Regions from separate parts of the Rossellomorea oryzaecorticis genome, predicted to be linked through region 1. Evidence: predicted binding sites of a transcription regulator. Region 1 holds the regulator's gene; each other region holds the start of a gene.
What was found. The regulator Rex, encoded in region 1, represses fermentation and respiration genes when NADH is low (regulators of the CRP and FNR family bind a similar motif). The targets are predictions, from matches to a motif close to TTGTGAAATATTTCACAA.

Region 2: the regulator Rex is predicted to act here: its motif matches at 4,981-4,998, upstream of ACKA06_RS07260 (L-lactate dehydrogenase).
Region 3: the regulator Rex is predicted to act here: its motif matches at 4,195-4,212, upstream of ACKA06_RS13100 (AtpZ/AtpI family protein).

What each region holds. Positions count from the first base shown of each region.
Region 1 covers NZ_JBJOSA010000023.1:3,961-11,653, forward strand. The annotation lists gene ACKA06_RS18660 (ABC-F family ATP-binding cassette domain-containing protein) at 1-1,484, opposite strand, end outside; gene ACKA06_RS18665 (redox-sensing transcriptional repressor Rex) at 1,709-2,386, shown strand; gene ACKA06_RS18670 (twin-arginine translocase TatA/TatE family subunit) at 2,441-2,608, shown strand; gene tatC (twin-arginine translocase subunit TatC) at 2,627-3,400, shown strand; gene ACKA06_RS18680 (YdiK family protein) at 3,420-3,626, opposite strand; gene ACKA06_RS18685 (CPBP family intramembrane glutamic endopeptidase) at 3,623-4,366, opposite strand; gene groES (co-chaperone GroES) at 5,046-5,333, shown strand; gene groL (chaperonin GroEL) at 5,388-7,019, shown strand; gene ACKA06_RS18700 (MarR family winged helix-turn-helix transcriptional regulator) at 7,489-7,693, opposite strand, start outside.
Region 2 covers NZ_JBJOSA010000004.1:242,839-250,531, reverse strand. The annotation lists gene ACKA06_RS07295 (STAS domain-containing protein) at 1-165, shown strand, start outside; gene ACKA06_RS07290 (YciI family protein) at 300-599, shown strand; gene ACKA06_RS07285 (phosphotransferase enzyme family protein) at 621-1,637, shown strand; gene ACKA06_RS07280 (hypothetical protein) at 1,642-1,845, shown strand; gene proC (pyrroline-5-carboxylate reductase) at 1,957-2,763, shown strand; gene ACKA06_RS07270 (SIMPL domain-containing protein) at 2,815-3,483, opposite strand; gene ACKA06_RS07265 (collagen-like protein) at 3,487-3,882, opposite strand; gene ACKA06_RS07260 (L-lactate dehydrogenase) at 3,974-4,921, opposite strand; gene ACKA06_RS07255 (tetratricopeptide repeat protein) at 5,163-6,212, shown strand; gene ACKA06_RS07250 (DUF2614 family zinc ribbon-containing protein) at 6,275-6,478, shown strand; gene ACKA06_RS07245 (histidine phosphatase family protein) at 6,495-7,049, shown strand; gene ACKA06_RS07240 (NCS2 family permease) at 7,233-7,693, opposite strand, start outside.
Region 3 covers NZ_JBJOSA010000010.1:81,989-89,681, forward strand. The annotation lists gene ACKA06_RS13085 (serine hydroxymethyltransferase) at 1-906, shown strand, start outside; gene upp (uracil phosphoribosyltransferase) at 1,412-2,041, shown strand; gene wecB (non-hydrolyzing UDP-N-acetylglucosamine 2-epimerase) at 2,059-3,207, shown strand; gene ACKA06_RS13100 (AtpZ/AtpI family protein) at 4,369-4,581, shown strand; gene ACKA06_RS13105 (ATP synthase subunit I) at 4,596-4,970, shown strand; gene atpB (F0F1 ATP synthase subunit A) at 4,993-5,709, shown strand; gene atpE (F0F1 ATP synthase subunit C) at 5,784-5,996, shown strand; gene ACKA06_RS13120 (F0F1 ATP synthase subunit B) at 6,143-6,664, shown strand; gene ACKA06_RS13125 (F0F1 ATP synthase subunit delta) at 6,661-7,197, shown strand; gene atpA (F0F1 ATP synthase subunit alpha) at 7,225-7,693, shown strand, end outside.

The DNA of each region.
Region 1 (7,693 bases):
GGATAACCGATCAGGGCATTTTCAAGTACTTCTTTGCTGTCGAGATCCAGGTGGTTCGTCGGCTCATCAAGGATGAGGACATTGCCTTTTTCCATCATCAGTTTTGAAAGTGCTAATCTTGCTTTTTCGCCTCCGCTCAAAGTCGAGACAGGTTTCAGCACATCTTCCCCTGAAAACAGGAAGTTTCCGAGTACAGTCCGGATTTCCTTCTCGTTTTTCATCGGATATTCATCCCAAAGTTCATTGAGAACAGTTTTATTCGATGAAAGGTCGGCCTGCTCCTGATCGTAGTAGCTAATTGAGACGTTCGATCCGAACTTGAAGTCTCCCGCTAACGGCTTGAGTTTATCCACAAGTGTCTTCAGCAGGGTGGATTTACCGATTCCATTCGGTCCCACGAGAGCGATGCTGTCTCCTTTTTTTACGGAGAAGTCGATGTGGCTCGAGATGATGTCCTGAGCTTCGTATCCAATCGACAGGTCATTCACTTTGAGCACATCGTTTCCGCTTTGGCGATCGATATCGAATGAGAAGGTGGCAGATTTCTCATCACCGAGCGGCTTGTCCATCAAATCCATGCGCTCGAGTTTCTTTCGGCGGCTCTGAGCCATCTTGGTCGTGGAGGCACGGGCGATGTTGCGCTGGATGAAGTCTTCGAGCTTTGCGACTTCCTGCTGCTGGCGCTCATAGAGTTTGACATCTTTTTCGTATTCTTCCGCTTTCTGCTGAAGATACTTGCTGTAGTTCCCGATGTACTTCCTGCTCCGCCTGCGCGAGATTTCGTAGACCTGGTTGACGACGCTGTCCAGGAAATAACGGTCATGGGAAACGATCAGGACAGCCCCTTCATAGCTCTGAAGGTAAGTCTCCAGCCAGGAGAGGGTTTCGATATCCAGATGGTTGGTCGGCTCATCGAGGATCAGGATATCCGGCTTTGTCAGGAGCAGCTTCCCTAGTGCTAGACGGGTTTTCTGTCCTCCGCTCAGCGTGGAGATTTTAGTATCATAGTCGAAGTCGGCAAAGTTCAATCCGTGAAGGACGGATCTGATATCCGCTTCATATTGGTAGCCCCCTGATTCTTTGAAGCTGACCTGAAGCTCATCGTATTCTTTCAGAACCCGCTGATACAGCTCCTCGTTTTCATAAACGGACGGATCTGCCATTTTTGTTTCAAGAACACGGAGCTGTTTTTCCTGAGCTCGCAGATCTTCGAAGACAGTCAGCATTTCCTCCCAGATCGAAAGCTCGGATTCAAGGCCCGTATTCTGGGCGAGATAACCGATCGATACGCCTTTTGGCTTGGTGATTTCACCGTCATCATATGAAAGCTGGCCGGCGATTATTTTTAAAAGAGTGGACTTCCCGGCGCCGTTGCGGCCGACGAGTGCAACCCTGTCCCTTGTCTGTATTTCAAGTTTGATGTTCGATAAGATATTATCTGCACCAAAGTTTTTGCTAAGTTGATTCACTTGTAGTAGAATCATGACGTTTCACCTCTGTTTCATAGTGCTAGTGTACCGTATTTGTGAGGAGAACGGCAATGATACATGTCCAGGAATGACTATTAATCTTCACACATATAGGATAGAATATAGTGTATGATGGGTAGGAGAGCGTGAGAAAAAGATTAATTGTTATTTTGGAAGCGTTCACAGACTGGCGGGTGTCCAACGTAACGAGGTTTTGAATAGATGTGGGGGAATACGAAATGAATCAGGATACAACGAAAATTCCACAGGCAACGGCGAAGCGGCTGCCGCTTTATTACCGTTTCATCAAGAATTTATACTCATCGGGTAAGCAGAGGGTGTCTTCCAAGGAATTGAGTGAAGCAGTGAAGGTTGATTCTGCCACGATCCGCAGGGACTTTTCCTATTTCGGTGCATTAGGGAAAAAGGGTTATGGATATAATGTAAACTATCTTCTCTCTTTTTTCAGAAAGACGCTTGATCAGGATGCACTGACAAAGGTTGTGCTGATCGGGGTCGGGAATCTGGGTACCGCCTTTCTCAATTATAATTTTATAAAAAACAATAATACGAAGATCGAGATGGCGTTCGAAGTGGATGAGTCCAAAGTTGGGACACAGGTCGGCGATGTTCCGGTCTATCACCTGGATGACCTTGAAGAGAAGCTCGAAGATCAGAATATTGAAGTGGCGATCCTGACAGTGCCGGCTTCTTCTGCTCAGAACATCACAGACCGGCTGGTATCCTCAAAGATCAAGGGGATCCTGAACTTTACACCGGCAAGGCTGACGGTGCCGGATCATATCCGCATCCATCATATTGATTTGGCAGTGGAACTGCAGTCACTGGTATACTTTTTGAAACATTATTCAGAGGATGACACGGAAATGTCACAAGATGGAATCATATCGGAATAGCCATTTCATATGATTTACGATATGATAGAGATGTAAAAGAGGAGGTGTCTCATTATGCCAGGTCCAGGTAGCCTCGTATTAATCGCTATTGTTGCTTTACTGATTTTTGGCCCTAAGAAATTGCCGGAACTCGGAAAAGCATTCGGAAATACTTTACGTGAGTTCAAAAATGCAACAAAAGGCTTAGCAGATGATGACGATAAATCAAAAGATGCTAAGTAATAGAGTAGGATGAACGCCATGAGTCAAAGTCAGAAAGAAATGACATTGTATGAGCATATAGGAGAATTGCAAAAACGACTCATGATTGTAGTCGTTTTCTTCTTGTTGGCGGTCATCGCAGGCTTCTTCCTTGCAGGTCCGCTGATCACATATTTACAGCATGCCGATGAAGCAAAAGAGATGACCATGAATGCATTCAGGGTGACAGATCCGCTTAAAATTTACATGGAGATGATCATCTTCATCGCCGTGCTCATCACGTCGCCGGTCATCCTTTATCAGGTATGGTCATTTGTTTCACCCGGTCTTTATGAACGGGAAAGAAAGGTAACGCTCAGCTACATACCGGTGTCGGTCCTTCTATTTCTTGCAGGGTTGTCCTTTTCGTACTTCATCCTGTTTCCTTATGTGGTGAAGTTCATGATGGGACTATCTGAGAATCTCGAGATTCAGCAGGTCATCGGTATCAATGAGTACTTTCATTTCTTATTTCAAATAACGATTCCATTCGGCTTTTTATTTCAGCTGCCGGTCGTGATGCTGTTTTTGACAAGGCTTGGGATCATCACCCCTATGGTGATGGCAAAAGCAAGGAAGGTCGCTTACTTTGCGCTTTTCATCATTGCAGCCTTCATCACGCCGCCGGACATCATCTCTCACTTGATGGTGACCGTGCCTTTATTCATCCTTTATGAAATCAGCATCTGGATTTCAAAGATCGGATATAAAAAGGTACTGGAAGCGGAACAGAAGCTTGAAATCGAACAATATGAAGATATAAATAAGGATTGATCCCCGCGGGGATCAATCCTTATTTTTTATTATTGATTTGTTTCTTGATCTTGAAATGAATCATGATCATCCTGAGTCCAGACCCGAAATCAAGGGTGGCCAGAAAGACCAGCATATAAGTGAAAAATCCCCAACCATCATCTCTTACATTCTGTACTGCAAAGTATGTGAAAAGTATTCCGAGCAGGAGATAGATCACTCCAGAGAAAAGCGGTGATCTTCTCATGAAAATAATCCTCCAATAAATCCTTGAATTTGTTCTGCTTCTTTCATGATCTTCTGAATATCGTCCTTATAGATAGATTGTATCAGCACGACAGATGTATTCATCGCGACATGAGCAAAAATTGGCACGAGTATTCTCTTTGTCCTTACATATAGAAACGCAAAAGTGAATCCCATGGCCGAATACAGGATGACATGTTCCGGTTCAAAATGCGCAAGGGCAAAAATGACGGAACTGATCAATGCTGCAAAGAAGAAATGCATCTTTTCATACAGGACGCCGAAAATGATTTTCCTGAACACGATCTCCTCAAGGATCGGTCCAATCACGGCGGCAACAAGCATCGAAACGGGAACCTTTTCAATGATCCCGATAATCATCTGCGTATTTTCCGAGCCCATCTTAATGCCGAGTGCATACTCAATCTGAATCGCAATGGACTGTGCGAAGAAAGCGATGAATATCCCTGCAATCGCCCAGCCGATCGAACTGCCGGCATTGAGGGGAGCACTTCTTTCAAGCCGGGTGCTTGTTTCACTCTTCCGCAGGATGCTCCAAACGACAATCAAGGTCAGTGTAAAGCTGATCACTAGCCAGTAACCCGGTACAAGCTGCTTCACCTGGTCTGCAGGCTCGCCCATCACATCCGTCCCGATCTTATAAAGGAGCGGGACCCCGACAATACTCGAAAGCTGCATCACAATATACGCGATCAATATATATCCAAAATGTTTTTTCAACGTTACGTCTCCTTTAATCGTCATCTTGTTCAATTCTACTAATAATTGCTCGACTGTTCAAATGGTAGGGTTATTTGTTGTTAGTTGCTTTAACACGCTGTTGGTTTCCGTGCAAAACTTCGCTTTCCGCGGGCGGTTGGTGAGCCTCCTCGTCGCTAAAGCTCCTGCGGGGTCTCACCTAACTCGCTTTTCCCGCAGGAGTCTTCGTCTTGCACTCCAACCAACAGCTGATATTAGTTAAGAATAAGCTTTTGATATGTATTTAGAAGCAGTCAAGTTGGAATAAGGTAAAAAACAGAGTGGATTGGAGCGGAAGGCACTTGACTCCGACGGGATATAGAGGAAAAGTCGAGACTTTTCCAGCTCCGGCGGCTAGAGGCTCGACTTCCTCCCCGGGGAATCTTGTGCCTGCAGCGGAAAGGAACGGTCTATTTAACCTTTCATACATTGCTTGAGGATAACTCAAAGGATCAGTTTTAAAAAAGAGACAGGAATAGAAAGACAAACCCCAACATAGTATAGAGAGGTGTGAAAAAAGGAGGAAAATGACGAAAAAAATTTTAAGCAGGACTCTTGCAAAATGAAAACGAATTAATTATTATAATAATTGTGTTAGCACTCGCGACGAACGAGTGCTAATAAATAAACTATTTACATAATTTCAAGGAGGTTGTTTCACTTGTTAAAACCACTAGGTGATCGCGTCGTTATCGAGCTAGTCGAATCAGAAGAAAAAACAGCAAGCGGTATCGTTCTTCCGGACTCCGCAAAGGAAAAGCCGCAGGAAGGTAAAGTTGTTGCTGTAGGTACAGGTCGCGTTCTTGACAGCGGTGAGCGCGTTGCTCTTGAAGTGTCTGTCGGCGATCGAATCATCTTCAGTAAATATGCTGGTACAGAAGTGAAATACCAAGGCACAGAATATCTGATCCTTCGTGACAGTGACATTCTGGCTGTTGTTGGCGAATAATTAACTAACTGATAATAAAACAATACTTTAAACAATAAGAGGAGGACTTTGAATATGGCTAAGGATATTAAATTTAGCGAAGAAGCACGCCGTTCCATGCTTCGCGGGGTAGATCAATTAGCAAACGCAGTAAAAGTAACTCTTGGACCAAAAGGACGCAACGTGGTACTTGAGAAGAAATACGGTTCACCGCTTATCACAAATGACGGTGTAACAATTGCTAAAGAAATCGAACTTGAAGATGCATTCGAAAACATGGGTGCTAAACTTGTTGCTGAAGTAGCTAGCAAAACAAACGAAATTGCCGGTGACGGTACAACAACTGCAACGGTTCTTGCACAGGCAATGATCCGTGAAGGTCTTAAGAACGTAACGGCGGGAGCTAACCCTGTAGGCGTACGTAAAGGGATCGAAAAAGCGGTTCAAACTGCAGTTGAAGAATTAAAAGCTATTTCAAAACCGATCGAAGGCAAAGATTCAATCGCTCAGGTTGCTGCGATTTCAGCTGCTGACGAAGAAGTCGGTCAATTGATCGCTGAAGCAATGGAGCGCGTTGGTAACGATGGTGTCATCACGATCGAAGAATCCAAAGGGTTCACAACTGAGCTTGATGTAGTGGAAGGTATGCAATTCGACCGCGGATATGCATCTCCATACATGGTAACTGACTCTGACAAGATGGAAGCGGTTCTTGAGAATCCATACATCTTGATCACGGATAAGAAAATCGGCAACATCCAGGAAGTACTTCCTGTTCTTGAGCAAGTGGTTCAACAAGGCAAGCCATTGTTGATCGTTGCTGAGGATGTTGAAGGTGAAGCACTTGCAACACTAGTAGTAAACAAACTTCGCGGAACATTCAATGCAGTGGCTGTTAAAGCTCCTGGATTCGGTGACCGTCGTAAAGCAATGCTTGAAGACCTTGCCATCCTTACTGGCGGTGAAGTCATTACTGAAGATTTAGGTCTTGACCTTAAATCTGCAAATGTGACTCAATTGGGCCGTGCTGCTAAAGTTGTCGTAACAAAAGAAAACACAACAGTAGTAGAAGGTTCTGGAGATCCAGAAAAGATTGCAGCACGCGTGAACCAAATCCGTGCTCAACACGAAGAGTCTACTTCTGAATTCGATAAAGAAAAATTACAAGAGCGCCTTGCTAAGCTTGCAGGCGGTGTTGCAGTCGTTAAAGTCGGTGCTGCAACTGAAACTGAGCTTAAAGAGCGTAAACTACGCATCGAAGACGCATTGAACTCTACTCGCGCAGCAGTGGAAGAAGGTATCGTTTCCGGTGGTGGTACTGCCCTTGTGAACGTATACAACAAAGTCGCTTCAATCGAAGCTGACGCAGACGTTGCAACTGGTATCAACATCGTGCTTCGCGCACTTGAAGAGCCAATCCGTCAAATCGCTCACAACGCAGGACTTGAAGGTTCTATCATCGTAGAACGCCTGAAGAAAGAAGAAGTGGGTGTAGGATTCAACGCAGCGACTGGCGAATGGGTGAACATGATCGAAAAAGGTATCGTTGACCCAACAAAAGTTACTCGTTCCGCACTTCAAAACGCAGCATCCGTTGCAGCAATGTTCTTGACTACTGAAGCAGTAGTTGCAGACATTCCTGAAGAAAATGCTGGCGGCGGTATGCCTGATATGGGCGGCATGGGTGGAATGGGCGGCATGATGTAATCTGCCCCCTCAACCCTTTGATTAGCTGTCTTAAACAAGCTGCTAATCATGAAAAACTCCCATCAGTTTAGAACTGATGGGAGTTTTTTTATTGGGGAAAAATTAATTGGACAACACCGATAACAACTTATGAGTTTCGATAATAAATCGGGAAAAGGTGATGATAAGTAATTTGAATCAATAATAAGAGAATGTTTTTAAAAATGGCATTTTGAGATTTGATAATAAAATGTTGGTTTTCAATTGAATTATCGATAATAAAATTTTCATTTTCGATAATAAATCCATTCTCCCGTTCAAGCAGGATGCGTAAATTCGAAAAAACAATCAATTCACCTAAAAAAGCTTGTTTTGAAATAACGGGAGAAGTAAATAAATCTATTTACTATAGTGATTTTAGAAAATTTATTGGTTTTAACTAAAAATATTCAAATAAAATAGGGAGTCAACCAGACTCCCCTCAAACTCCTCACAATATCAACGACTCATTAAACTTCTTCAATAATTTCCCAAATGATTCGCGTTCGTCCTCGGGCCAGTCCTCGATTTTCTCGGATATCCGTTCCAGGCGGGCCTGTTTATGCTCCTTGAAGACAGTGGTCCCAAGCTCGGTGATGTCGAGTTTATAGGATCTGCCGTCCAAAGGGTCTGGTATCCGGTACAGGTAGCCTTTT
Region 2 (7,693 bases), on a different contig from region 1:
GGTATAGAAGTCATTTTTGTCGGGTTCAACCCGTCCCTTACGCAGATCATAGTGAATTCCGGTGTGCAGCAGATCCTGGAAGTGAAAAGCTTCCTTTCATTCAGGACGGCTCTTCAATATTTAATGAAACAAAAAGGAATTACATTTCAAAGTATCAATGATTAATCGGCCAGCCCAAGGGGTTGGTTTTTTTATTTGTACTCCACCAGCCGGGTTTTCCAAAAGTAAGAATAAAAGGAGATTGGAACATGGAAGTCGAATTATAGCAATGTAAAAAAATAAAAATAAAGAGGGGTTTCATGGAATATATCTATGTATTAAAGCTGATTCCGCGCTTATTTAAACAAGAAAATTGGACTGCTGAAGATGAAAATTTCGTAACGGCACATTTCGAAAGACTAAAGAAGTTCAGAGACCAAGGTACAGTCATCTTAGCCGGCAGAACATTGAATGAGGAAGAACATGCCTTTGGTATTGTTGTGTTTGAAGCGGAAAATGAAGAAGAGGCCGAAGAATTTATGAAGGAAGATCCGGCTGTGAAAAATGGAATCATGACAGGCGAGTTATACCCGTACCGGGTTGCATTGCTGAAGGAATAATCACGTGTAAGGAGAATAAAGATGGAAAAATGGATAGAAGAATTATTCAGTGTGGAACTCCTGGAAAAAGCGGCCGGGAAATTCGGATGCGAAGCTTCCAGGGCAAAGAAGCTTGGAGACTTTGAAAACTATGTATATGAGGTGCATAAAGGAGATACGCCTTACATATTAAGATTGACTCACAGTTCACACCGGTCAGGCATCGATGTTGAAGCTGAACTGAGATGGGTGAATTATCTGCATGAAAACGGTGTGAATGTCTCACTTGCCAATCGTTCACGTGAAGGAAGATTAGTAGAAAAGCTGGAAGCAGGCGATACCTGCTTTTATGTATGTTTATTTGATAAAGCACCCGGAAAACCGGTGAGGGTCAATGATCCCCTGTTTGATGAAGCCCTGTTTAAAGAATGGGGTAGGGTAACCGGGAAAATGCACAGGCTCACGAAAGAATATAAAGCTGGGGAATACCAGAGGGAACGCTGGGACGAAGATGATATACTCAGCTATTCAAAGTACCTTACTCAAGAAGACGCTGTGATTATTGAGAAAGCAGAAAAGAACAAAAAGGAGCTGCAAAAGCTGGATGAGACCCCGGAAATCTTCGGTATCATCCATTCTGATATCCACTCAGGCAACTTTTTTTATCATGATGGAGAGATGCACGTGTTTGACTTTGATGACAGCATGCAGTTCTTCTTCATGAGTGATTTAGCAATACCCCTCTATTATTCTGTATGGTGGAAACATGGAAAAGGGAATCTTCGGGAGAGATCCGAATTTGGAGAGACGTTTTTAAAAGCTTTTCTAAATGGATACCTCGAAGAGAATTCAGTTGATGAAAAAATGATTGCCCGTCTTCCTTCATTTTTATCATTGAGGGATTTTACCCTTTACTCGGTTTTCCATAAAAAATGGGATCTGACCAATTTATCAGAAGCCGAGGAGTCATTGCTGTCAGGATTGAAAGAAAGGCTGTTGAACGATGAACCGATTGTGAGTCTTGATTACCAGGCAATTCTCACACAGGCGAAAGGATAAAGGGATGATTTGGGCACTGCTGGTGACGGGTGGCGTGATCGGTCTTCTCGTCCGGCTGACAAGGAAAACCTTTAAAAGCGGGTACGGCTTATCCCAGGATCTGTTTGATCAGCCGCAATACATCAAGACCTGTGCACACTGTCATAAAAAACTGCCGAAAGAGTATAAGAAAACGCTGTGTCCCCATTGTGGAAAGCTGACAGAATAGGAAAATCGCTTAGACCCTGCGGCAATGAGCGCTTCAGGGTCTTTTTTTACGGAGAGAAGAAAGTCTGGTATGATTCTAAAAGACAAAAGTGAAAGACAGAGGTGAAGCTCATTGGAGAAAACGATTGGATTCATCGGCTGCGGCAATATGGCCCAGGCCATATTAGGCGGAATCCTGAAGGCTGACATAGTTGATAGAAGTGCCGTCATGACAAGTGCGAGGACGGCTGCAACACGTAAGGAAGTCGAGAAAAAATTTCAGGTTGAATGTACAGAGGATAACCTGGCTGTAGCAGGTTTCTCGGATGTTTTATTCCTTTCCATCAAACCGGACCAGTATGAGAAGGTTATTGCAGAAATAAAAGATGAAATAAAAGAAGATGTCATCATCGTGACGATTGCTGCCGGGATCACCCTGGACTGGATGGAAGCCCGGTTTGGCAAAGCGGTCAAGGTTGTGCGTACGATGCCAAATACCCCTTCTTTGGTAGGGGAAGGAATGACGGCTTATTGTGTGAATGACCGGCTGACCCACAAGGAATTGAATGAGGTTTACACCATATTAGGAAGCTTCGGGAAAGCTGAGTCGGTTGAAGAGAGTTTGATGGATGCGATCCCTGCGGTCAGCGGATCTTCCCCTGCCTATGTATTCATGTTCATTGAAGCACTCGCAGATGGCGCGGTCCTTCAAGGGATTCCAAGAAAACAAGCGTACAAAATGGCAGCGCAGGCTGTTCTCGGTGCTGCCAAAATGGTGCTGGAGACAGGCACACATCCAGGTGAATTGAAAGATGCTGTCTGCTCTCCCGGCGGCGCTACGATTGAAGCAGTTGCTGCCCTTGAGAAAAATGGATTCAAAGGCTCCATTTTGGCCGCCATGGAAGCATGCGGAAGAAAATCGACATCGTTAGGCGGATAAAAAAACAAAGCCCGTTTCTCCATTGCTTAAGCAGGGATGGACGGGCTTTGTTTAATTCGTACGGAATTCTGCTGTAAGGGAAGCGGTCACCCCGATCTGGCCGGGCTGCAGGCTGGTGCTTTCTTCAGCAGCTTTAACGAAGGCAGCGGGGGCAAATACCGTTTCGGCAAAAACCCCATGCTCCGTAATGGATTTAGGATAAGGGTTCAATTGCTGATGAGATTGACCCGCCAGTGTGCGCGCTTTCTCATATGCTTTTTGATAAGCAGAAGCGAGCGCCTGCCTGTAGGCAGCGGCAGGGGCAGAATTTACAAACTGAATATTTTCAACACGATTCGCGCCGCTCTTTATGGCATCATCGATGATTTTCCCGAGAGTGTCTACATTGTTCACGGTGATCCTGAAAACATGCCGTACCTCATAACCTGTAAAGACCTGCTTTCCGTCTTCGTAATTATATTGTGGGAAAATCTGATAGCCCGACGTCTGGATGTCCTTTTCAGGAATCCCATTCCCTCTCAGTGATTGCACAACCCGGCTGGAAATTTGCCGGTTTTGGTCCTGTGCCTCTTCAAGGTCCTCGCTCTTTGTAACGATACCGATCGAAATAATTGCCTGATCAGGGTCTACATAGATTGTATGCTCCCCGGTGACCCTGATTGTTCCTGATCTGTTTTCTGCACCTGTTCGAAAATAAGAAGGGTACGAGTACATCGTCATCGCCTACACACATGTGAAGGACTGGATGTTATCCAAGTCAATTCCGAAGTACACCCATCTCCATCCGATCCATCTCCATCCTGCAATGGATCGCCGGCCGATAAATACAGGATAAAACCAGAATTGATCTCTTCGCAGCCAAATATACGTGTAGCGGAACAGGCAGCGCCGGATTGCACCGGGATCTACAGCCCACACGCTCGGCCCGCCCTGCGCTGCAGTCATCTGCGGTGTGAAGTTCGGCGGAGGTCCCGGCGGAGGCTGCTGACTCCCCTGATTCCCCCCGCCCGGCGCTCCTCCTGGCGGCGGTGCGCTTGGCGGACCGCCAGGGAAACCGCTGCCGGGGCTTCCTCCTGGAAAACCGGGGAATCCAGGGAATAGTTGTCTATCGTCGTACATGGAAAAACCTCCTCATAAACGGATTCACCATAGTCTATGAGGAGGATATCTGGGCGTGCGTGTCTATCAGTTACCGGGAAGGGATCTCTTTTCAGCTAAAAGCTGTCTCCATAACCTTTTTTAATGTCCCTGATGAGTGTTCGAATTGCTGCCGTTCTTTTTCATTCAGCGGAAGCTCTACCACTTTACGGACCCCTTCACGGTTGATGATCGCCGGGACACCGATATAAACGTCATCCTGGCCGTATTCTCCCTGGAGAAGGGATGAAACGGTGAGGATGCTGTTCTCATTATTGAAAATTGCCCGGGTGATGCGGGCAAGTCCCATCGCGATTCCGTAATAAGTTGCACCTTTCCGTTCAATGATGTGATAAGCTGCATCCCTTACATTGAGGAAAATTTCATCTAACTTATTTTGGATATCCTCATTCTCCATATCAATCAATTCGCTTAAATGGCTTGCACCGATTGTAGTATGGCTCCATACCGGAAATTCTGTATCGCCGTGTTCACCCATAATATATGCATGAATATTCCGGGTGTCGATGTCAAAGTGTTCCCCGACCAGGTAGCGGAGCCTGGCCGTATCCAGAATTGTCCCGGAACCGATGACCCTTTCTTTCGGAAGTCCGGAGAATTTCCAGGTTGCATAAGTAAGGATATCGACAGGGTTTGTGGCAACAAGGAAAATCCCGTTAAATCCGCTCGCCATTACCTGATCCACGATCCCTTTAAAAATCTTTATGTTTTTCTCTACTAAATCAAGGCGGGTTTCACCAGGCTTTTGATTCGCTCCCGCCGTGATCACCACAAGGTCCGCGTCCTGACAATCACTGTAATCACCGGCGTGGATCTTCATAGGGGACTCGAATGCAAGACCGTGATTAAGATCGCGGGCGTCCCCGTCCGCTTTATCCTTATTCATATCGATTAACACGAGTTCATGGGCAATCCCCTGATTCAATAGGGCAAAAGCATAGCTTGAGCCGACAAATCCAGTGCCGATAAGGGCCACCTTGTTTGTACATTTGATTGTCATTCTTCATCACACACCTAACGTTTAGGAAGTTTTAAATAATTTGATTGGGAATTAAATATTTGTGAATCATTTCACAAACTAATGATAACATGAAAGTCTACCATATTCTACTTCTAACCAATGAAGAAAATACTTAAACAGAAGAAAACAATGAACCTTTCACACGATTGTCAAAAAATGCAGTCTGAAGGATTTCTGCCTCTGTTCAGTGAATATATACATGAAGAAAGAGGTGTCAGTAATGGAACGAACCAATGGCCGCATTAAAATCCGCCCCATTAAAGAAGAAGATAAATATATCATAAAGAAATGGCTGTCCGATCCTGAGGTGCTTCAATTTTATGAGGGAAGGGACCGTCCTTTTACCCTGGAAATGGTTGAAGAGAAATTTATGAAAGGGAGCCCACCCGTATCCAGATGCATCGTGACTTTTGAAGACCGGGAGATAGGGTATCTTCAATATTATCCCATAGATGAGGAAGAGCAAGATAAATATGGATACAGCCAATCACAGGAGGTCATTTACGGGACCGATCAGTTCATCGGTGAATTCGCCCTATGGAATCAGGGTATCGGAACGTTGATGATCAATGAGGTGAAAAAATACCTGATTGAAACAAAAGGTGCCGACCGCCTCGTCATGGACCCAATGGTTTGGAATGAACGTGCCATAAAATGCTACGAAAAATGCGGCTACAGAAAAGTTAAGATCCTGCCGCAAAATGAACTTCATGAAGGAGACTGGCATGATGCCTGGCTCGTCGAGTATAGGCCGGAGAAGAAAAAGATATGGGCTGAATCGGTTGAAGAGAGGATAAAACAAGGTATCAAACTTAGGGATGGGGGGAATATCCAGGCTTCGATAGAGCTTTTTAAAATGTTGATAGAGAAAGAACCTCGTAATGCCGGCATTCATTATCAATGTGCCTGGAGCCATGATGCCCTCGGAAAGGAAAGAGAGGCAATCCCATATTATGAAAAAGCTATAACGCTCGGTTTAAATGAAAGCGAACTCCAGGGGGCATACCTGGGGCTCGGCAGCACCTACCGTACATTGGGCGAATATGAACATGCAAAACAGGTTCTATTGAATGGGATGGAAAGGTTCCCGGATCACAATGCCCTCAAACTCTTTTACAGTATGACATTACACAATACTAACGAGCATAGTGAGGCTATGGGAATTCTACTGAACTTATTGGCAGAAACCTCTGCAGACAAAACCATTCAGTCTTACCGGAAAGCGATTGAATTTTATGCCGGGCAGCTCGATAGGGTATGGGAACAGTAAAAAGATGAAACCTTTCTTCTTTGATTTCGTATTATTTACTAACAATGATAGGAGGGGTCTTCTTGGGGCTGACTTTAATACTAGTTATCACCGGTACCATGCTCGGCTTTACGGTTTACCTGATTAATAAATCTTATCTAAGATGGCTTCACGGCAATAAGGGGCTGGATCTTCATAGTAAAGAAGTAGAATGCCCCAATTGCCGCAGACTGACGAAACGGCAGAAGAGAGCTCAGGAGTGCTCACATTGTTATACAAGTTTCTAAGAAAAGAAGTGAAAACATGCCAACCACCATCTATTTTGTCCGACACGCCCATTCTGTCTATACCCCGGAGGAGCTGGAGAGGCCGCTCTCCGAAAGAGGAAAACGCGATGCAGCCCGGGTTACGGGCATCCTGAAAGACAAGAATCTCCATGCGGTCTGTTCAAGCCCATATAAAAGGGCCATTGAAACAGTAGAGGGCACAGCCTCCTTTTTCAATAAAAAAATCGATATCTATGAAGATTTGAAAGAAAGACAGCTTTCCGGTGAACCAGTGGAAGACTTTTCGCAGGCCATCCTGAAAGTGTGGAAGGAACCTGAATTTTCTTTCCCCGGGGGTGAATCCAACAGAGAAGCCCAGAAAAGGGGTATACAAGATTTCCTTGAAATCTTGGAAAGATATGAAGGCAAAAACGTAGCAATCGGCACACACGGCAACATCATGGTCCTCATCATGAACCACTTCGATCCTCAATATGACATTGAATTCTGGCAGAAGCTTGAAATGCCTGATATCTATAAACTTACCTTTGAAGGAAAATCTCTGCTCGGAGTGGAAAGAGTGCTGGATTAAAAGGCAAGCTGAAGACAAATAAAGAAGCCGATACAAAAGCGTTTCTTATCAAAGTAAAACCCGAACTAATATACCTATTAGCAGGTAATTTAGTTCGGGTTTTTTAGATTTTTACAGCGTTTGATTGGAGTGCAAGACGTAGACTCCTTGCAGAGCTTTAAAAAGTATTAATCGCGATTCTATTTAATGCGGCAGGAACGCCAATTGATAGAAAAATAATACCGCAAAGATATATACAAGCGGATGTACCTGCCTCCATTGTCCTTTAACCACTTTCAACAGTGGATAGGAGATGAATCCAAGCGCAATCCCAGTCGCGATGCTTGATGTCAGAGGCATGCTCAGGATGATCAGGAAAGCAGGGAACGCTTCGTCCAGCTCATCCCATTTAATATGGGAGATGCTTCCCATCATCAAACTTCCGACAATGATGAGAGCAGGGGCCGTAATGGCCGATATCCCGGAAACCGCGCTTACGAGCGGGCCGAAGAAGGCGGAAACAATGAATAGAATCGATACCGTCAGCGTCGTCAACCCTGTCCGTCCTCCTGCGGAAACACCGGCGGAAGACTCGATATAAGCTGAAGTCGGACTTGTACCGAACATGGCCCCGATCGTCGTTGCCACAGAGTCTGCAAGCAGTG
Region 3 (7,693 bases), on a different contig from region 1:
CTTGGTATGAACCTTTCACACGGGGGCCACCTCACGCACGGAAGTCCGGTCAACTTCAGCGGGATCCAGTATAACTTCGTAGAGTACGGAGTCGATAAGGAAAGCCATCTGATCAACTATGAAGATGTCCGCCAGAAGGCACTTGAGCACAAGCCAAAGCTGATCGTAGCGGGAGCGAGCGCGTATCCTAGAAAGATTGATTTCGCAAAATTCCGTGAAATCGCGGACGAAGTGGGAGCTTACCTGATGGTCGACATGGCGCATATCGCAGGCCTTGTTGCAGCCGGTCTTCACCAAAATCCGGTCCCTTACGCGGATTTCGTGACCACAACGACACACAAAACACTTCGCGGTCCACGCGGCGGGATGATCCTTTGTAAAGAAGAGTTCGGCAAGAAGATCGATAAGTCTATCTTCCCTGGTCTTCAAGGCGGTCCGTTGATGCACGTCATTTCTGCAAAAGCGGTATCGTTCGGTGAAGCACTGCAGGATTCTTTTAAAGAGTATGCACAGAACATCATCAACAACGCAGCCCGTCTCGGTGAAAGCCTTGGAAAAGAAGGCATCGACCTTGTTTCCGGCGGTTCGGACAACCACCTGTTATTAATCGATCTCCGTTCACTTGGGCTCACTGGTAAAATTGCCGAAAAGGTTCTTGATGATATCGGAATCACGGTCAACAAAAACACCATCCCATTCGATCCGGAAAGCCCATTCGTCACAAGCGGCATCCGCATCGGAACAGCAGCCGTAACGTCCCGAGGTTTTGCTAAGGAAGAAATGGACGAAATCGCGTCCATCATGGCCCTTACCCTCAAAAACCACGAAGACGAAACCAAGCTCGAAGAAGCGCGTAAACGCGTGACGGATTTGACAAGCAAGTTTTCTTTATATCCGGAAAGATAATAAATAGTAGAAACCTCTTCGGAAGACTTGATCTTTTGGAGAGGTTTTTTATGAGGAAAATAGATTGATAGGATAAGGTAATAATGATTCTGGCTGATAACGAAGGTTAATTTGGTGATTTGAAGAATAGGTAATATAAATAAGTAGGTTTTAGTTATCCTTATTTGAAATTCTAAATTATGAATGAGTAGAATCCAGCGGTTGATTGGAGTGGAAGACGAAGACTCCTGCGGGAAAAGAAGCCAATGTGAGACCCCGCAGGAGCGCAGCGACGAGGAGGCTTACAGGCTTCCCGCGGAAAGCGAAGTATTCCACGGAAATCAAAAGCGGTATAAGAAACACTCACTCCTGCCATTTTTAATAAATCACCTACATAAAAATAACGATTTCATTACACCTCCCAACTTTTATTGCCCTCAAAACTTCTTTTATGTACAATAGTCAGAGGTGTAAAACAGTAACTATCTATTTTTCACATAACTCGAAACCAAAAGGAGAGAGTCGAATGGGCAAAGTATACGTATTTGATCATCCATTAATTCAGCATAAGCTGACATTCATCCGTGATAAAAACACAGGGACAAAGGAATTCCGCGAACTTGTCGATGAAGTATCAACACTGATGGCATTCGAAATCACGCGTGAACTTCCGCTTGAAGATATCGAAATCGACACGCCGGTAAGCAAAGCGAATGCAAAGACACTTACAGGTAAAAAATTGGGGATCGTTCCGATTCTGCGTGCAGGTCTTGGCATGGTCGACGGAATCCTCAAATTGATCCCGGCAGCGAAAGTCGGTCACGTAGGATTATACCGTGATCCTGAGACTCTTAAGCCGATCGAATATTACGTAAAACTTCCAAGCGACGTGGAAGAGCGCGACTTCATCCTGGTGGATCCGATGCTTGCAACGGGCGGGTCAGCAGTTGAAGCCATCAACTCCCTGAAAAAACGCGGTGCAAAAAACATCACATTCATGTGCCTTGTGGCATGTCCCGAAGGAGTGGAAGCGATTCAAGCGGAGCACCCGGATGTAGACATCTACATTGCAGCGCTTGATGAGAAGCTGAACGAAAAAGGCTATATCGTCCCTGGACTTGGCGATGCCGGTGACCGTTTATTCGGAACAAAATAAGGAAGGCTGTGTGAAATATGAGTACTCCCATTAAGGTAATGACGATTTTCGGAACAAGACCGGAAGCGATCAAGATGGCTCCGCTCGTTCTTGAATTAAAAAAACACCCGGAAAGCTTTGAAACGATTGTGACCGTTACGGCACAGCACCGTGAAATGCTTGACCAAGTACTTTCTATCTTTGATATCACACCTGATTTTGATTTGAACATCATGAAAGACCGCCAAACGCTGATCGATGTAACAACACGCGGACTTGAGGGCCTTGATAAGATCATGAAGGAAGCGAAGCCTGATATCGTTCTTGTGCACGGTGATACGACTACTACATTCGTTGCAAGTCTTGCAGCATTCTATAACCAGATTTCAGTCGGACACGTCGAAGCGGGTCTTCGTACGTGGAATAAGTACTCTCCATTCCCAGAGGAAATGAACCGTCAGCTGACTGGCGTCATGGCGGACCTTCATTTTGCCCCGACGGATAAATCGGCTCAGAACCTGTTGAATGAAAGAAAGAAAGAAGATGGCATCTTCATCACTGGGAATACAGCAATCGATGCATTGAAAACGACGGTTAAAGACGAGTACAAGCATGAGGTGCTTGAAAAGCTTGGAGACGATCGCCTTGTTCTCTTGACTGCTCACCGCCGTGAAAACCTCGGCCAGCCGATGAGGAACATGTTCCGTGCAATCAAGCGTTTAGTGGAAGAACATGATGATATTCAAGTCGTGTATCCGGTTCACTTGAATCCTGCCGTGCGTGAAGTGGCGGATGAAGTGCTGGGCAACGACAGCCGCATCCACTTGATCGAACCACTGGACGTCATTGATTTCCATAACTTCGCGTCAAGAGCTCACTTGATCCTGACTGATTCAGGCGGGGTACAGGAAGAGGCGCCTTCCCTTGGTGTTCCTGTTCTTGTCCTTCGTGATACGACTGAACGGCCGGAAGGAATCGAAGCCGGCACACTGAAGCTTGCAGGAAACGAAGAAGAAAACATCTACAAGCTGGCAAAAGAGCTGCTGACAGACGAGCAGGCTCACAGCGAAATGTCCAAAGCGACAAATCCATACGGCGATGGACAGGCATCCTACCGAATTGCCCAGGCGATCCGCTACCAATTCGGCCAGCTGGATGAGCGTCCGAAATCGTTTAAGCCGGAGTAATCCATCTGAAAGCCCGTTCCTCATTGCAATTAAGCAGTGGGGGATGGGCTTTGTCTTATTTGCAAGAAAATATAGTAAGGGATTCTTATAAAAAGTTAACTTTCTATCAAATATTTTTAAAAATCCAGCTTGTCTAAAAGATTTTTTGTGTAAAATACAGTTTCATTGGTGTGAACCGGCTTGAACGGGGTGGGTAGGGTGTACTTTAGATATGGTTAGGAGAGCCATCCAACGATATATGATCCATTTCACGATTTTATGATCTTATAAGAATCATTCTAATCTGGGCAAAGCAATCTGAACCCCTGGCAGCGTGACCAGCAGTCGATACAGCGATAAAGGCGTATCAATAGGTATATGGATATATTTACATTAAAATGCAGGGTTTCTCGCGGGTGGCGGTTACTTTATAATGGAAGATGTGCGAAGAAGAGAGTCAAGTTTTTTGCTCAGCTGTGTCTGGGATTAAATTTTACATATAATGTGGTGAACGGTATGTCGTGGGGAACCCGCATTTTTTGTCGGTGTCTGGATCTGCCTGACTGGGCCAGCTCCGCTTTTCCAAGCGGTGTCCAGCTGCAGGGCTTAGAGGCACATGTCATAAGCCAAACCGACCAAGAAGGCAAAGAGCGCCTTCGTGGCCGATTCGTCTTATGCCACCCGCCTCTGAACGAGCCGCCTCCGCATTTCTGGGTGTCCAGCTCCGGCGGCTAGAGACACATGTCATAAGTCAAACCGGACCAGAAGGCAAAGAACGCCTTCCAGCCCGATTCGCCTTATGCCACACGCCTCTGAACGAGCCGCCTCCGCATTTCTGGGTGTCCAGCTCCGGCGGCTAGAGGCACATGTCATAAGTCAAACCGAACATGAAGGCAAAGAACGCCTTCCCATCCGGTTCACCTTATGCCACACGCCTCTGATCAAGCCGCCTCCGCTTTTCGGATAAATGTGTAAAAAATGTGAACTTTCGACATACACGTGGCAAGGTTGTGAACTTTTTAACTTGAACGCATTGACATAGAATATGCCCTATTGTATGCTTACAAAGGATGTAAAATGATAAGGTTTTCACAACTTTCGAAACCTTGTAAACTCTGATTTCCTTCCATTTTACACAGCTTGCCTCACGTTCAAATTTCTTTTTGAATAGGAAGGGTTGAAATGGGTCAAAAAAATCAAAGCCCGTATAAGGCGATGGCGATTTATTCAGCGATTTTGTCGCAGCTTGTCGGCTCCATATTAGTGGGGATTTTTCTGGGCAGGTGGATTGACCAGCAAGCAGACTCTGCACCACTCTTTTTAATCATCGGATTACTTCTCGGGTTAGCGACGGGGATTTATGCGATGCTTCGTACCTTACGACATTTATCTTAGGAGAATATTAAGATATGCCGGAACTCCATCAAATGTTTAATAGACAGCGGAAGTACATAATTTATTTGCTGGCTATTTACGTCCTGGGTTGGGGATTTACCGACCACAAATCAGTATTTTTAGGGTTGACGCTAGGAACGGCTTTGAGCCTGTATATGCACTGGGGCATGACGAAGAGAGTCAGCAAGTTCGGCGAGGCAGTGGTCCAGGGGAAGAAAGTGAGATCCCTCGGAACGACGTCGCGGATGGCTGCAGCGGCCCTTGGCGTGATCATCGTGACCCGCTATCCAGAAATGTTTCATCTCCTAAGTCTAATTATTGGATTAATGACAGCTTATATTGTCATTATGATAGATTATTTTTTCAGCAGTTTCAAAATAAACAAATAGCGGGGAAGAGAGGTGAAGTATTTTGAATCATGAAGCACCTTTAGCCGATTTTATGGGCCTTACGTTCAACCTGGCCAACGTGATGATGATCACGATAGCATCTGCCATTGTGTTTCTCATCGCAGTTATTTCGACACGACGCTTAGCCCTGAAGCCTACCGGGATGCAGAACTTTTTCGAGTGGGTCATGGACTTTGTGAAAGGAATCATCAAGAGCAACATGGACTGGAAAACGGGTGGACGTTTTCATATCCTCGGGCTCACAATCATTATGTATATCTTTGTATCAAACATGCTGGGTCTTCCGTTCTCAGTTGTGTATGATCACGAACTATGGTGGAAATCACCAACAGCCGATCCGGCGGTCACATTGACTCTGGCGGTTATGATCGTGGCGCTGTCCCATTTCTATGGAATCAGGATGAAAGGGTTCGGTGCATACGGTAAGGACACCTTTTTCTCACCTATGTGGTGGCTATTCCCGTTGAAAGTCATTGAGGAGTTTGCAAACACTCTTACATTGGGTCTTCGTCTTTACGGGAACATCTATGCCGGTGAAATCCTGCTGGCACTTATCGCAGGCATGGCCGTTAACGGCGGTATCGGCGGTACAATCGGAGCCATCGCTCCAATGCTTGCTTGGCAAGGGTTCTCGATTTTCATCGGGGCAATCCAGGCTTTCATTTTCTGTATGTTAACGATGGTCTATCTATCTCATAAAGTTAGTCATGACCATTAATATATACCTGTTCATTCCAATGGACAAACATATATAAAAAAATATTTTCTTATAAATTAAGGAGGAACTTTAGAATGAGTCTTATCGCAGCAGCAATCGCAGTTGGTTTAGCAGCACTAGGAGCTGGTATTGGTAACGGTCTTATCGTAGGTCGTACAGTAGAAGGAATTGCACGTCAACCGGAATTAAGAGGTACGCTTCAAACAACAATGTTCATCGGTATCGCACTAGTTGAGGCACTTCCGATCATCGGTGTAGTTATTGCCTTCATCGCTCTTGGAAGCTAATAGAACCGGCTTAATGTTAAATGGCGGAGTTTCGTCTTGACGATTATCTTCGCCATTCCTGTGTACTGAAAATTTTTTTGTAAGTATAGATTGTTCCATTTTATAAAAATAAGATCCGATCGATTCTTGAAGGGAGTGAATCGAGTATGTTAACGAACGCATTCGTTTTAGGTGCAGGCGGCGGACAATTCAACAGTGGGGATATCGTATTCCAGCTGATTATGTTCCTTATCCTTATGGCGCTTCTTAAGAAATTTGCCTGGGGACCGTTAATGGGAATCATGCAGCAGCGTGAAGACCATATCGCCGGTGAAATCACAGCGGCTGAAGCAAGCCGTGAAGAAGCAAACAAGATTCTTGAGGAGCAGCGTCAACTTCTTAAAGAAGCACGCACAGAAGCTCAAGCTATGATCGAGAATTCTAAAAAGCAAGGCGTGGAGCAGCGTGAAGAAATCATCGCTTCTGCCCGCCAGGAAGCTGAACGCTTGAAGGAATCTGCGAAGCGCGAGATCGAAACGCAGAAAGAACAAGCGGTTGCGGCACTTCAGAAACAAGTTGCATCACTATCCGTACTTATTGCTTCTAAGGTCATCGAGAAAGAACTTTCTGCCGACGATCAACAGAAGTTAATCAATGATTATATTCAAGAGGTAGGGGAAGAGCGATGAGCTACTCTACAGTTGCAAAGCGCTATGCGTTAGCTCTTTTCGATATTGCCAAAGAACATAATCAGCTTGAAGCGATCGAAGAGGAGCTGCGTACAGTAAGAGCGGTTTTCTTGGAGAACAGGGAGCTTAACGCTCTTTTCGAGAATCCGAAGTTTACGCTGGCGAAGAAGAAATCCATCATCCAGGAAGCTTTTCAAACGGCTTCTCCGTTTGTCATAAACACTCTGATGATCATGACGGACCGTCACCGTACGGGCGAGATCACAGGTCTTGTTGAGGCATACATCGAATTAACCAATGAAGCACGCGGAATCGCAGATGCGACTGTGTACTCCGTGCGTCCATTGTCAGAAGATGAGAAGTCAGCACTATCATCTTCTTTTGCTAAAAAAGTCGGAAAACAATCATTAAGAATTACCAATGTGACAGACGAAAATTTACTGGGCGGCATCAAGGTTCAAATCGGAACCCGTATTTATGATGGCAGCCTTCAAGGTAAATTGACTCGTCTTGAGCGTGAACTAATTCGTTAACTTTCGTATAAATGAGGGGTGAAATTCATGAGCATCAAGGCGGAAGAAATCAGCGCGCTGATAAAAAAGCAAATTGAAAACTACCAGTCTGAGATGAAAGTAAGCGACGTAGGTACAGTTATCCAAATCGGTGACGGTATCGCTCGTGCTCATGGCCTCGACAATGTCATGGCTGGAGAGCTTGTTGAATTTTCTAACGGTGTCATGGGTATGGCACAGAACTTAGAAGAAAACAACGTCGGTATCATCATTCTCGGACCATTCAGTGACATTCGTGAAGGCGATGAGGTTCGTCGTACTGGACGCATCATGGAAGTTCCAGTAGGAGAAGAACTGGTAGGTCGTGTAGTAAACTCACTTGGACAACCAGTCGACGGGTTAGGCCCGATTGCAACAACTAAAACACGTCCAATTGAAAGCGGAGCACCTGGTGTTATGGATCGTAAATCCGTACACGAGCCGCTTCAAACAGGTATCAAGGCGATCGACGCTCTAG